DNA from 3 places in the Paenarthrobacter sp. NPDC090522 genome. Region 3 is predicted to be linked to each of the others. Evidence: riboswitches for the same ligand, from Rfam matches in the RefSeq annotation. Region 3 holds a riboswitch; each other region holds the start of a gene.

Region 1 (4,602 bases), on a different contig from region 3:
CCGTCGCCCTCGCTTTCATAAGTGAGGAGTTCGGCCAGCGCGCGCACCATGGCCTCGGGGACGCCCAGAAGCGCGTCGCTGGTGACGTCCACCAACGCCAGCTCGTAATCGGCGCCGGCTGCATGCACAGCCTGCCCGGCAAGATCGCCCAGTTGTTCAACTTCGAAATCAGTGATGCCATCGATCCGGACGGCGGACCCGGCGACGTCGGCGCCGCCTTCGAGGGCCGCGGCCCGCTTAAGTGCTTCGTCGTGGGTGGCTGCAAAAATTTCGGCAAAGCCCATGGGAACTACTCTCATTCCGTCATGCTGACAAGTCGCGGAAACGGACCCGCAGGCCCCCTTCCCGCCACTGCCCAGCCTAGTGCAGCAGGCACCCGACCGGCGCGACACGCCCTTAGCGGACGGCAACCCGCAAGTGGTTCCGCCAAGGGTCTTCGAAACGCAGTTCCTTCCCGGTGTGGTGGCTCTGCAGCCCGGCGACCTTGAGGCGGTCAGCCAGGGCCTGCACGTCGTCGTCTCCAGGGACTTCGATCAACACTTCACCGAGGCCCAGGGTGTCGCGGCGCGGTCCTGCGCCGCGGCTGTTCCACGCATTCATCGCCATGTGGTGGTGGTATCCGCCGGCCGAAACGAACAGCGCCTGGCCATGCCACCCGGCCGTCCGCTCGAAGCCGAGGGTGTCCACGTAGAACTTCTGCGCCGTGGCCACGTCACCCACCTGCAGGTGGACATGCCCGATCCCCGCGCCGGCCCGGGCCTGTCCGGTCACAGCCTCTTCACTCAGGTACTGCTGGAGGTAGGCCTGCGGCGGAAGCGCCACGTTATCCATCACCACGTTCTTCCCGTCCCACCGCCAGACCTCGCGGGGCTTGTCGTAGTACAGCTCGATGCCATTGCCTTCGGGATCGGTGAAATAGAAAGCTTCGCTCACCAAATGGTCCGCGCTGCCAACGAAGGCCCGCGGCTCGTACTGCGCGGCGGTCGCGATCGTGGCGGCCAAAGACGGCTGGTCTTCGAAGAGGATTGCCGTGTGGAAGAGGCCCGCCTCGCCCCGACCGGGGACCTGAAGGCCGGCAGCGGGGGCAAGGTGGACCACAGGCTTGCCCAAGCGGCCCAAATACACTCCGCCGTCCTGCTCCGCCACCACCTGGAGACCCAGGGCGCGCTGGTAGTAGTCGCTCATGACTTTCATGTCGCCGACCTTGAGCATCACCGTGCCCATGGTGAGTTCGGCAGGCAGCAGGTCCTGGGTGGATGAGGTGGTCATATGAAACTCCCGGTAATGAAGGTGGCCGCTGTTCGGCGCGTTCTACTTATCTAAATTACTTGAAGCTTCAATTTATTCCTAGCGGATCACCGTTCCACGCAACACCACACTCTTCAGCTTGTGGACTGTGGCCAGCTCCTGCCGCGGATCAGCAGCGCAAACCACGACGTCGGCACTCGCGCCTTCGCTGATGGCGTCGGCTCCCAGCCACTCACGGGCGCCCCAAGTGGCAGCGTTGAGCACAGCGGCAGGCGGCAGGCCGGCGTCGTGCAGTTCCTGCATTTCGTCCGCGATACGGCCGTGGTTGATGACGCTCCCGGCGTCCGTACCCGCGTAGATGGAGACTCCTGCTTCGAAGGCCTCCAGGACGCGTTCGCGGCGCCGCTCCCACAGGGCAGTCATGTGCTGCGCATAGTCGGGGAACTTGGGCCTTGCTTGTGCGGCGATGTCCGGAAAAGTAGCGATGTTCACCAGCGTGGGGACGATCGGCACCAGCTGCTCCACCAAACGGGGCACATGCCGCGGCAAGAGACCGGTAGCGTGCTCGATGCAGTCAATGCCGGCGTCGAGCATCTGGTCCACGGTGTCTTCGGCGAAGCAGTGCGCGGTCACGCGGGCCCCTTCGTCGTGCGCGGCAGCAATGGCATCCTTGACCACGGCAGCAGGAAATGACGGGGCTAGGTCTCCAACGCCACGGTCTATCCAGTCGCCCACCAGTTTGACCCAGCCATCGCCGGCGCGGGCTTCCTTGCGCACTGTCTCCACCAGCTCATCGGGCTCCACCTCGTGGCCCAGGCCTCGAAGATAGCGGCGGCTCCGCGCGATGTGCCGCCCTGCCCGGATGAGCCGCGGGAGATCATTGCGCTGCTGGGCCCAACGGGTATCGCTGGGTGAACCGGCGTCCCTGATCAGCAGCGTGCCGGCGGCGAGGTCGGTTTGCGCCTGGGCCAAGGTGGTCGCCTCGTCCACCGATCCGCCCGGGCCGAGGCCGATATGGCAGTGGGCGTCCACGAAACCAGGGAGGACCCAGCCATCCAGCACGGCGTCCGGCCGGGCCGCGGGCCGGATGAACGTCAGCAGGCCATCCACGGACCATAGCCCCCGGCGCTCGTCCTCGGCTCCGAGCAGCACGGGACCGGTGAATTCGATGATGTTCGCCATGGCAAAAGCCTAGTGCTCCCCCTCGAGCCACGCCCTGCCGGATGGCTTGTGACTGGGACCACCCGGGGAGCTGTGGTAGCTTCGTCTACGACCACACGGGGGCCCTTGCAGGGGCTGAGATCGGGCTGAGGCAGTCTGCGACCGTTGAACCTGTCCGGGTAATGCCGGCGAAGGAAGTGAGTAATCCTTGAGCACCACAGAAACACAGCACAGCCCTGCCCAAAACCAGTCTGCGACGGCAGAAGAGACGGTCACGCAGTCGCTGAAGTCCCATTCGCTGGCCTGGCTGGAAGATCCCCGCCACGGCATCCGCGTACCGGTCACCGAAATCGCGTTGGAACCATCGCCGAACGGCCAGGCCAACGCTCCCTTGCAGGTGTACCGCACCGCCGGGCCAGGCAGCGACCCGGTAGTGGGCCTGCGTCCTTTCCGGCAGCCCTGGATTGAAGAACGCAGGGACACGGAAAGCTACAGCGGCCGCGAACGCAACCTGCTCGACGACGGCAAGTCGGCTGTCCGCCGTGGGGCGGCCTCGGCGGAATGGAAGGGTGCCCAGCCCGTTCCCCTCCGCGCCATCGAAGGCAGGACCGTCACGCAAATGCACTATGCCAGGCAAGGCATCGTGACCCCGGAAATGCGCTTTGTGGCGCTGCGGGAAAACTGCGACGTCGAACTGGTTCGCAGCGAAGTAGCGGCCGGCCGCGCCATCATCCCGAATAACATCAACCACCCTGAGTCCGAGCCGATGATCATCGGCAAGGCGTTCCTGGTGAAGATCAACGCCAACATCGGCAATTCAGCCGTGACCAGCTCCATCGCCGAGGAAGTCGACAAGCTGCAGTGGGCCACCCAATGGGGCGCAGACACCGTCATGGACTTGTCCACCGGTGATGACATCCACACCACCCGCGAGTGGATCATCCGGAACTCCCCCGTTCCCATCGGCACCGTTCCCATCTACCAGGCGCTGGAGAAGGTCAACGGCGAAGCCAACAAACTCACCTGGGAGATCTTCCGTGACACGGTGATTGAGCAGTGCGAACAGGGCGTGGACTACATGACGATCCACGCGGGGGTCCTCCTTCGCTACGTTCCGCTGACGGCCAACCGGGTGACGGGAATCGTTTCGCGTGGCGGCTCCATCATGGCGGGCTGGTGCCTGGCCCACCACGAGGAGAACTTCCTCTACACCCACTTCGATGAGCTGTGCGAAATCTTCGCCAAGTACGATGTCGCGTTCTCGCTCGGTGACGGACTGCGTCCCGGTGCCACCGCCGACGCCAACGATGCCGCGCAGTTCGCCGAGTTGGACACCTTGGCCGAACTGACCCAGCGTGCATGGGAGTACGACGTCCAGGTCATGGTGGAAGGGCCGGGGCACATCCCGTTCCACCTGGTCCGGGAGAACGTGGAACGGCAGCAGGAATTGTGCAAGGGCGCCCCGTTCTACACCCTGGGACCCCTCGTGACGGACGTCGCGCCCGGCTACGACCACATCACCTCGGCCATTGGAGCCACGGAGATTGCCCGCTACGGCACGGCCATGCTGTGCTACGTGACTCCCAAGGAACACCTGGGCCTGCCCAACAAGGACGACGTCAAGACGGGTGTGATCACGTATAAGATCGCAGCCCATGCCGCGGACCTCGCCAAGGGACATCCCGGTGCGAACGAACGCGACGACGCCCTCTCCAAGGCGCGCTTCGAATTCCGTTGGCGGGACCAGTTCGCCTTGTCCCTGGACCCGGTAACCGCGGAATCCTTCCACGACGAGACGCTTCCGGCCGAACCGGCCAAGACGGCACACTTCTGCTCCATGTGCGGACCCAAGTTCTGCTCGATGCGCATCAGCCAGGACATCCGGGATGAATACGGTTCTGCCGAAGCCCAGGCAGCGATTGCGGACATGTACAGCGGCATGCGGGAAAAGAGCCAGGAGTTCCTCGCGGCAGGAGGCAAGGTCTACCTGCCCGAGCTGCAGGTGCCTGCAGGGTCAGGACGCGCGAACTGAGCTGGCCCGCCCAACCTCGGCGATGAACTTCCGGATGATCCGGTCTCCATCCGCCGAGTCCTGGGGCCGGTGCCCTCCAGCCGCCGCGCAGCGGAGGGCACCGGTTTCCTGCAGATAGGCTGCGATCTCCTCGTAGAGCGGTTCCCAACCGCCTGTGAGGA
Region 2 (4,602 bases), on a different contig from region 3:
GGCGGCGCGGAAGCAACGCCGACCACCACTCCGGAAGGCGGCGCAGCCGCCGAACCGGCCACGGAACCGAAAGCCGCGACGGAACCCCCCACCACCCCGGCAGGCGGCGCAGCCGCCGAACCGGAAGCCAGCGCAGAAGCCCCCACAGAGTCCTCAGAATCCGAGGCAGACGCCGCCCCCGGTTCTTCGGCGCTCTTCCTGGAGCCCGTTTCCATCACGTCCATGATCTTCCAGGCGCCCGACCTCAGCACAGTGGTCCGTCCGGCAGTCGAGGAAAAGACTGAAGAGACCGCTGAGGAGTCTGAGGACACCGGTGACGGCGAGCTGGAGGAGGCGGGAAGCCGCCGCCGGCGCCGGAGCCGTGGCCGCCGTGGCCGCCGCGCATCGGACCGTGAGGATAACGGGGCCGAGGAGTCCGGCGAGGAGGCGGACGATGACGAGTCGCCGGCCGCCGAGCCCCTTGAAGACGGCGTCACCTCGCGTCGTCGCCGTCGCCGCCGCCGTGGCGACCAGGACCTTGAACTGACCGGCGGCTCGGACGATGATCCGCCCAACACGGTGACCCGTGTCCGCGCACCGCGGCCCATCTCGGAATCCACAAGTTCCAACCGCGTGGCCAGCGTCAAGGGTTCCACGCGGCTTGAGGCCAAGAAGCAGCGCCGCCGCGAGTCCCGCGAGACGGGCCGCCGTCGCCAGGTCATCACCGAGGCCGAGTTCCTTGCCCGCCGCGAATCAGTGGACCGGCAGATGATCGTGCGCCAGCGCGACGACAGGATCCAGATCGGTGTCCTGGAGGACGGCGTCCTTGCCGAGCACTTCGTTTCCAAGACCCAGCAGGATTCGCTGATCGGCAACGTGTACCTGGGCAAGGTACAGAACGTGCTGCCTTCCATGGAGGCAGCGTTCGTTGACATCGGACGTGGCCGCAACGCGGTCCTCTATGCCGGCGAGGTGAACTGGGATGCCGTCAACCTTGAGGGCCAGCCGCGCCGGATCGAAAACGCCCTGAAATCGGGTGATTCCGTCCTTGTGCAGGTAACCAAGGATCCCGTCGGGCATAAGGGTGCACGCCTGACCAGCCAGATTTCCCTTCCGGGCCGCTACCTGGTGTACGTTCCCGGCGGTTCCATGACGGGCATCTCACGCAAGTTGCCCGACGTCGAGCGCAACCGCCTTAAGCGGATCCTCAAGGACCGTTTGCCGGAGAACGCCGGGGTCATTGTCCGTACGGCAGCCGAAGGGGCCTCGGAAGAGGAACTGACCCACGACATCAACCGCCTCCGCGCCCAGTGGGAGGGTATTGAGGGCCAGGCCTCCTCCACGAAGGTCCTGGCACCCGAGCTGCTTTACGGCGAGCCCGATTTGACCATCAAGGTGGTCCGTGACGTCTTCAACGAGGACTTCTCCAAGCTCATCGTTTCCGGCGACGATGCCTGGGACACCATTGAGGCTTACGTCACCTATGTTGCGCCGGACCTGGTGGGCCGGCTCGAGAAGTGGACCAAGGACCAGGACATTTTCTCGGCATGGCGCATCGACGAGCAGATCCACAAGGCCCTGGAACGCAAGGTCTTCCTGCCGTCGGGTGGATCCCTGGTGATCGACCGTACCGAGGCCATGACTGTGGTGGACGTCAACACCGGCAAGTTCACCGGCAGCGGTGGAAACCTGGAGGAGACCGTCACCAAGAACAACCTTGAGGCCGCCGAGGAAGTAGTCCGCCAGCTTCGCCTGCGCGATATCGGTGGCATCATCGTCATCGACTTCATCGACATGGTGCTTGAATCCAACCGGGACCTGGTGCTGCGCCGCCTGGTGGAATGCCTGGGCCGGGACCGTACCAAGCACCAAGTGGCGGAAGTGACCTCCCTTGGCTTGGTGCAGATGACGCGCAAGCGCATGGGCACGGGCCTGCTCGAGGTCTTTGGCGAGCAGTGCGAGCACTGTGCCGGACGCGGCGTGGTGACTCACGACGAACCTGTTGAGCACCGTCGTGCAAACGCTGTTGCCGCCGAGCAGCACCGGCCGCACACGGAAACCCAGCAGCAGCCTTCCAGCCGGACTGAGCGGAAGCGCCGCCGCGGCAAGGGCGGGGGACAGCCGGCAGAGAGCTCGACGCCGGTCCACACCGCAGCTTCGCCTGCGCCTTCGACGCCGGCTCCGGAGCCGGTGGATCCGGCACGGCAGGCCAAGGCCCAGGCCACCAGGGCTGCCCTGGCCACGATCGCCGCTGCAGCGCACGCTGCCCACCTGCACGACGACGAGGTTCACCGGGCCGAGGAAGAAGCACGTGCCGCGGCCGCCGCAACAGGGGCTGGCGCAGAGCATTCTGACGAGGTGCCCGATTCGGGCGCCGTCGAGGGCGCCCCACGTGCCACGCCGGTGCTCCGGTTTGGCGGTGAAGAGGTTGCCCTGCCCTTCGTGGAACACCACGAGGAGCCGGCTTCGGAGAAGCCTGCCATGACTCTGGACCTGTTGGCTGAGGCTTTCTCCCACCTGGGTGGGGGTCCCGTGGCTGTCGAAAGCCAGGCTGGGCCTGCTGCCACTGTTGCTGCTCCCGCGGAAACCGTCCCCACCCGGCAGGATCCTGCGGAGGAAAGTGATCTGTCCAGCCGTGCCCGCGGCCGGCGTGGGCGCCGGAACCGCAGCGCCAGCCGGGCGCAGGGTGCCGCCAACGAGACCACGGTAGAGCACCATGAGGTGTCCGCGTCCACCGGTGGGGGAGCGGCCCATGAAGCCAAGGCGCCGCAGGAGCAGGCCAAGAGGGAGTCCGCTGCTTCTGAGCCGATTATCCTCGGCGTGGGGGTTCCGGCCTCGGAACTCTAGGCATTGCCAACGTCATGTAACCGACGAAGGGTCCGGCAGTAACTACTGCCGGACCCTTCGTCCGTTAGGCTTGGTCACTGACACGGGGTGCCAGGCGTTGGGCCGGGCTGAGATCCAGACCCGTTGAACCTGTCCGGTTAGCACCGGCGAAGGGATGTCCCTCATGACTTCATCGTTGAAATCAGCCGTCTACGCCGTGGCAAACACCGGCCGGCGGACCCCGCGCGTCCTTAGCATCGCGGGCTCCGACCCCTCCGGCGGCGCTGGAATCCAGGCAGACCTGAAGAGCATTGCCGCCCACGGCGGCTACGGAATGGGCGTAGTCACGGCACTCACGGCGCAAAACACCTTGGGCGTCACCGCCGTCCATGTTCCGCCCGTGGACTTCCTGCGGCAGCAGCTTGAGGCGATCAGCAGCGATGTAACCATCGACGCCGTCAAGATCGGGATGCTGGGCGACGCCGAGGTGATTGGCGAGGTGCGTCGCTGGCTGGAGGACGTGCGTCCCGCCGTCGTGGTCCTTGACCCGGTGATGGCAGCTACCAGTGGTGACCGCCTCCTCCGGGAATCCGCCGAAGCCGCCCTGCGCGGCCTTTTGCCGGTGGCGGACCTCATCACCCCCAACATTCCTGAACTCGCCATGCTGCTGGGCGAGCCGGAAGCGACGGATTGGTCCACTGCCCTCGAACAAGGCAAGCGGCTCGCGGCCGAATGTGGAAACACCGTGCTGGTGAAGGGCGGACACTTGGCGGGAGCCGAGTGTCCCGATGCGCTCGTCAATACCAGTGGCTTGCTGCGGCAGGACCTTGTCTCGGTGGCGGGGCCACGGGTGGAGACGAAGAACAGTCATGGAACGGGCTGCTCGTTGTCCTCGGCCCTGGCTACGGTCCAGGCGCGGACGGGAGACTGGGAAGCGTCGCTGCGGGAGGTCAAACCCTGGCTCCTGCAGGCCCTGGCCACCGCGGATGTGCTGGAGGTGGGCCATGGCAGCGGCCCCATCAACCACTTCCACCATGCACAGCAGGCCGAAGGCCCGGGGGCTTTCGCCGCCCGCCTGTGGGAGGAAGCGGCACCTGAGCTGGACGCCATCCATGGCCTCGAATTCATCCAGGGGCTGGAGTCGGGCAGCCTTCCCGAGCCACAGTTCAACTATTACCTCGCGCAGGATGCCCTTTACCTGAACGGCTACTCGCGGGTGCTGGCACGGGCAGGTGCCCTCGCTCCCACCGAGGAAGAGCAGCTGTTCTGGGCCAGGTCCTCGCAGCTCTGCCTCGAAGTCGAATCCGAACTGCACCGCAATTGGCTGAGCACGCGGGAGGCCGCAACCCACACCGGACCTGTCACCAAGGCCTACGTGGACCACCTGCTGGCGGCGTCGGCCTCTGGAAGTTACGGTGTGCTGCTCGCGGCCATCCTGCCCTGTTACTGGCTCTACGCCGAGGTGGGACACCGGCTCCACGCAAGTTACGTCACAGCAGGTTCCCCGTCGGAGCACGCGTATGCGGACTGGTTGAAGACCTACGCCGATGAAGACTTTGCCGAGGCCACCCGCAAGGCCATCGGCTTTACGGACGCGGCCGCGGTCGTCGCCTCCAGCCACGACCGGGCCGCCATGGTGGAGGCTTTCGCCCATTCGTGCCGCTACGAGACGGCCTTCTTTGACGCCCCGCGGTTGCACGCGTGAAGGCCGCCCGCGCGTCGAAGTGGTGAATTCCCGGCAAAGTGTCCCGGAGCCTGTAGGCTGTATGGGCACGGTGCCGGGAAAGTCCGTTCCTA
Region 3 (4,602 bases):
ACCGCAGGTGTTGGGCTTGTTCCTCATGCTTGCCGCGATCGGCCTGCAGATGCGCACCTGGTGGGTGTGGCCCGTGCTGCTGGTGGCTTGGATCTTCCAGTTGCTGACGGCACCCGTTGCGGCCCACATGGTGGGGCGTTCGGCCTACCGTACCAAGCATGGGCACCGTGAATTGCTCACCAAGGACGAGCTGGAAGCCGTGGTGCAGCGTGCGGCCGAGGGGCGTTCGGAGGACTAGGGCAACGCGGGGTCACTTCCGGCCCATCCGGATGTCCGCCATGGGCCGTGAGTGACCCCGCGTTGGTTTTAGACGATGTCCTGGGACTTGCCGAAGCGGGCGATGGCGCGCTGCGTACCCCGGCTGGCCAGGACCTGGATGAGGGTGCTGACAAACGCCGAGATGAGGGCAAACGTCAGCGCTGAGCGGAGGCTCGTCTCCATGTCATCGTTGCCTTTGGGCGGCTTGTTGCCCGTGGCTTTTTCCCATCCCTTGTTGACCAGCTTGGTGCCAAGGAAACCCGCGCCGAGGCTCACGCCTGCGCCCAGAAGCTTGAGGAAGAAGTTCATGCCTTCAGCCTAACCTCAACAACCCGGCGGATCCTGCTTAGCCCCGGCTCGCCCTCTCCTTGAGGAAGGCGGCAAGGGAGCCCGGTGGTGCCAGCACGGGAACCACCTCATGAGCCGCGGTCCACATGGCATCAACGGAGTCGAATCCGGAGATTTCCCTGAGCAGGTAGTACGTGGGCGGCATGAGTTGCAGCTTGCCCTCGGCCTCCGCGGACAGGATTCCGTCAACGGGCATCCACAGTGACTGCCAGGCCTCAGTGGTCTGGTGTTGCGGTGCGGCGTCCGGGGCAGGCTTGGCAACGTAAAAGTACGTGTCGAAGCGCTTGGGCATGTCCACGGGCGTGATCCAGTTGGCCCACGGCCGAAGGGCGGCCGGATCCAACGTGAGGCCGGCTTCCTCCTGGACCTCGCGGACGGCGGCGGCGAGAACGGTGCCGGAGCCCTTGCATGCTTGGCTGCTGGCCGCGGAGGAATCCGGTTCTGCTGCGGCGATTGAGCTCAGCCGCCACTCCTTGGCATGTCGTTCCAGAAGCTCTGGTGCGTAGTCCCAGCCCTCGGAATCCCCAGTGTCCACGCGGCCGCCGGGAAACACCACCATGCCCGCCGCAAAGTCCATGGTGGAGACCCTGTGCTGGACAAAGGCCTCCAGCCCTGCAGACGTATCGCGGAGCAGGATCACGCTGGCTGCAAGGCGGGCTTCGGCAACTGGCTTGGCTGCGTCAGGATGGCTTGGACCAGGAGTTTCCGTCATGCTGCCATTGTCTCAGCTACGTTGTGCGGCCCGGTCTGCGACCCCAAGGGCGGGGAATGGGGCGGAGAGCGGCCCCGCAACGGATTTATGACCCGCTCCATGACCCCGCAAACCCCTTCAGGTGTAAACTGAACCTCGCCCATAAGGGCAGATTGATAACGACAGGGGAGCGCCGCCGTCGAACCTGCAGCGATGCAGGAGACGCGAGGGCGCTGAGAGTGCGGACAGCCGCAGACCCTCGAACCTGATCCGGTTAGTACCGGCGCAAGGGAGTCGAGCTTCTCAGAGTGTCCGGACCAGGGCGGCGTGAGCCGGCCGGGGTACCGGGGAGCACTTTCCCCTCCTGTAACCTCAGGAGGCAAAGAAATGACCACGGCAAGCGTGAAGAAGACCAGTAACAACTGGCGCGTTGTAGACATTGTGGTGGCAGCGTTGATCGCCATCGCCGGCGGCGTGATTTTCTGGGCATGGTCCCAGGGCGCCGCAATCGTATCCATCCCCATGAACGCGGCCTACCCGCCGCTCACCGGCCTGATCGCCGGCGGTTGGATGATCCCGGCGGTGCTGGGCATGCTCATCATCCGCAAGCCCGGTGCGGCGCTGTTCTGCGAGGCCGTGGCCGCCACCGGCGAGCTCATCATGGGCTCCCAGTACGGCACCACGGTGCTCATCTCCGGCATCCTGCAGGGCCTCGGCGCCGAGCTGGTGTTCGCAGCGTTCCGTTACAAGAAGTTCAACCTGCCCACCTCGCTTCTCGCGGGTGCGGGCGCTGGCCTCTTCTGCGGCCTGAATGATTCCTTCCTCCCGTGGGGCTGGAACATCGCCTACGAAGCCGTCGACAAACTGGCCTACATCGCATTCTGCACAATCTCCGGTGCGATCATCGCCGGTGCCCTCTCCTGGGTTGCCACGCGCGGCCTGGCGAAGACCGGCGTGCTGAGCGCTTTCGCATCCCGCAAGGCTGCGTCGGAGCCTGTCTTCAACTGATGGCCGCCACAAACAGCGGCCGGCCCGCCGCCATCTCGGCCGAGGGCTGGGGATGGCGGCACGCCGGACGGTCCACCCCTGCCATCCACGGACTGGACCTGCGGATCGAACCCGGGGAGCGCGTGCTCCTGCTGGGTCCCTCCGGAGCCGGCAAGTCGACGCTCCTGCACGCCTTGGCCGGGGTGTTGGGCGACGAGGAAGACGACTCGGACGAGACCGGCTCCCTGCTGATCGACGGCGGACTGCCGCGCGAACAGCGGGGCCGCGCCGGTTTGATGCAGCAGGACCCGGAAACGCAGGTGGTCCTGTCCCGCGTGGGCGACGACGCAGCGTTTGGTGCCGAGAACCTCGCCGTTCCGAGGGCAGAGATTTGGGCGCGCGTCCATGAGGCGCTCGACGACGTCGGGTTGCGTACCGCTGCAGATGGCGGCTTGGCGCTGGATCACCCGACGGCGGCACTCTCCGGCGGGCAGAAGCAGCGCCTTGCGCTTGCCGGCATTCTGGCGATGCGGCCAGGGCTGCTCCTCCTGGACGAGCCGACAGCCAACCTGGACCCGGCCGGCGTGCTGGAAGTCCGCGACGCCGTTGGCCGCTGCCTGGACAAGACCGGTGCAACCCTGGTGGTGGTGGAGCACCGGGTATCGGTATGGAAGGACCTCGTTGACCGGATCGTGGTCCTGCAACCCGGCGGAGGGGTTCTCCTGGATGGGCAGCCGGACCACGTGCTTTCCGAGGCCCGCACCATGCTCATTGATGCGGGCGTGTGGGTTCCCGGCTATGTTCCACGGACCCGTGCACGGACCCTCGTCCCCGAGATGGCACCGTTGCTCCTGGCAGCGCAAGACCTGGCTGTGTCCCGGGAAAAGCCCCGGCGCCGCGGCTTCAAAAGCATCCCGCCCGTGCCGGTCCAAGCCGGCGTTACCGCGCAGGTCAGGGCCGGACAAGCACTGACCATCACGGGTCCGAACGGCGCGGGCAAGTCCACGTTCGCGCTCACGATGGCGGGCCTTCTGGCGCCGGTGCACGGCAAGGTGTCTGCCGCCGTCGAACTTTCCCAAGGCGCCGGGATCGATCCGTTCGCGTGGAAAGCAGACCAGCTGATCTCCCGAATCGGCACCGTTTTCCAGGAACCGGAGCACCAGTTCGTCACGGGCAAGGTCCTGGACGAGCTCATGTTCGGCCCCAGGCATCTGGGCCACGGCGAGGAACGCGTGGACGAACTGCTTGAGCGGCTCCGGCTGACGCACTTGGTGGACGCGAATCCCTACACCCTGTCCGGCGGTGAAAAGCGCAGGCTGTCCGTGGCGACGGTCCTCGCCGCACATCCCCAAGTGCTGGTGCTCGATGAACCAACCTTCGGCCAGGACGCCAATACCTGGGCCGAACTGGCCTCGTTCCTGTCGGAGCTGTTGGACCAAGGAACGGCCGTAGTCTCGGTGACCCACGACGAGGAATTCAGCGCTGTCCTTGGCGGTGCGGAACTGCACCTCACGCCGGCGAACCAGGCTGAGAAACAGGAAGCTGGTGCGTCATGAGGGAGACCTTGAGCCTGAGCGGCAACCATGCTTTGTTGACCCGGGCCAACCCTTTGGCAAAGTTCGTGGCCGTTTTCCTGATTTCCATGGTGCTGGCCCTGTCCATTGACTGGGTCTCGGCGTCGATCGCGCTGGTGGCAGAGCTCGCGCTGTTCCCGCTGGCCGGGCTGACGGTGCGGCTTCTGTGGGTCCGGGCCTGGCCGCTCATCATCGCGGCAGCGATCGGCGGCTGGAGTACCGCGATAGTGGCGCCGGACAGCGGCGCTGTACTGCTCGACGTCGGACTCTGGTCCATCAGCGAAGGTTCCCTCCAGCTGGGGCTCGGTTTCATGCTGCGCGGTTTGGCGATCGCCTTGCCGGCAATCCTGCTGATGACGTGCACCGACCCGACGGACTTGGCCGACGCGCTGGCGCAGAAGGCCAGGCTGCCGCACCGCTTTGTGCTGGGCTCCCTCGCGGCGATGCGGCTTGTGGGCCTCATGGCGGAGGAGTGGCAGACCATCGGCATGGCCCGGCGTGCCCGTGGTGTCGGTTCCCAGGGCAGCCCGGTGCAACGCTTGAAGGCCACGCTCGGGCAGAGCTTTGGGCTCCTTGTCCAGGCTGTCCGGAGGGCCTCCAGGTTGGCCGTGACCATGGAAGCCCGTGGCTTCGGCGGTGGCAAGCGGACCTGGGCGCGCGAATCCACCTACTCGCTGCTGGATGTGTGGGTGTTGCTCGGCGGGGTGGTGATCGCCGCGGCCGCCGTCTCGACGGCCGTGGGGG

The links. A riboswitch is a leader RNA that binds a small molecule or an ion and turns the genes downstream of it on or off. The one in region 3 is predicted to bind thiamine pyrophosphate.
Region 1: linked by a shared signal. The riboswitch ahead of thiC (phosphomethylpyrimidine synthase ThiC) and the one ahead of ACIQT2_RS07460 (ECF transporter S component) in region 3 are both predicted to bind thiamine pyrophosphate.
Region 2: linked by a shared signal. The riboswitch ahead of thiD (bifunctional hydroxymethylpyrimidine kinase/phosphomethylpyrimidine kinase) and the one ahead of ACIQT2_RS07460 (ECF transporter S component) in region 3 are both predicted to bind thiamine pyrophosphate.

Annotation. Positions count from the first base shown of each region.
Region 1 is NZ_JBIVXL010000002.1:16,414-21,015, forward strand. Features, by position in the region: gene ACIQT2_RS02195 (hypothetical protein) at 1-299, opposite strand, end outside; gene ACIQT2_RS02200 (VOC family protein) at 397-1,269, opposite strand; gene ACIQT2_RS02205 (amidohydrolase family protein) at 1,348-2,430, opposite strand; TPP riboswitch at 2,516-2,623, shown strand; gene thiC (phosphomethylpyrimidine synthase ThiC) at 2,618-4,441, shown strand; gene ACIQT2_RS02215 (alpha/beta fold hydrolase) at 4,424-4,602, opposite strand, start outside.
Region 2 is NZ_JBIVXL010000001.1:379,050-383,651, reverse strand. Features, by position in the region: gene ACIQT2_RS01765 (Rne/Rng family ribonuclease) at 1-2,826, shown strand, start outside; TPP riboswitch at 2,900-2,998, shown strand; gene thiD (bifunctional hydroxymethylpyrimidine kinase/phosphomethylpyrimidine kinase) at 2,990-4,510, shown strand.
Region 3 is NZ_JBIVXL010000005.1:31,775-36,376, forward strand. Features, by position in the region: gene mnhG (monovalent cation/H(+) antiporter subunit G) at 1-238, shown strand, start outside; gene ACIQT2_RS07450 (DUF4235 domain-containing protein) at 307-567, opposite strand; gene ACIQT2_RS07455 (NUDIX hydrolase) at 605-1,318, opposite strand; TPP riboswitch at 1,472-1,607, shown strand; gene ACIQT2_RS07460 (ECF transporter S component) at 1,685-2,305, shown strand; gene ACIQT2_RS07465 (ABC transporter ATP-binding protein) at 2,305-3,840, shown strand; gene ACIQT2_RS07470 (energy-coupling factor transporter transmembrane component T family protein) at 3,837-4,602, shown strand, end outside.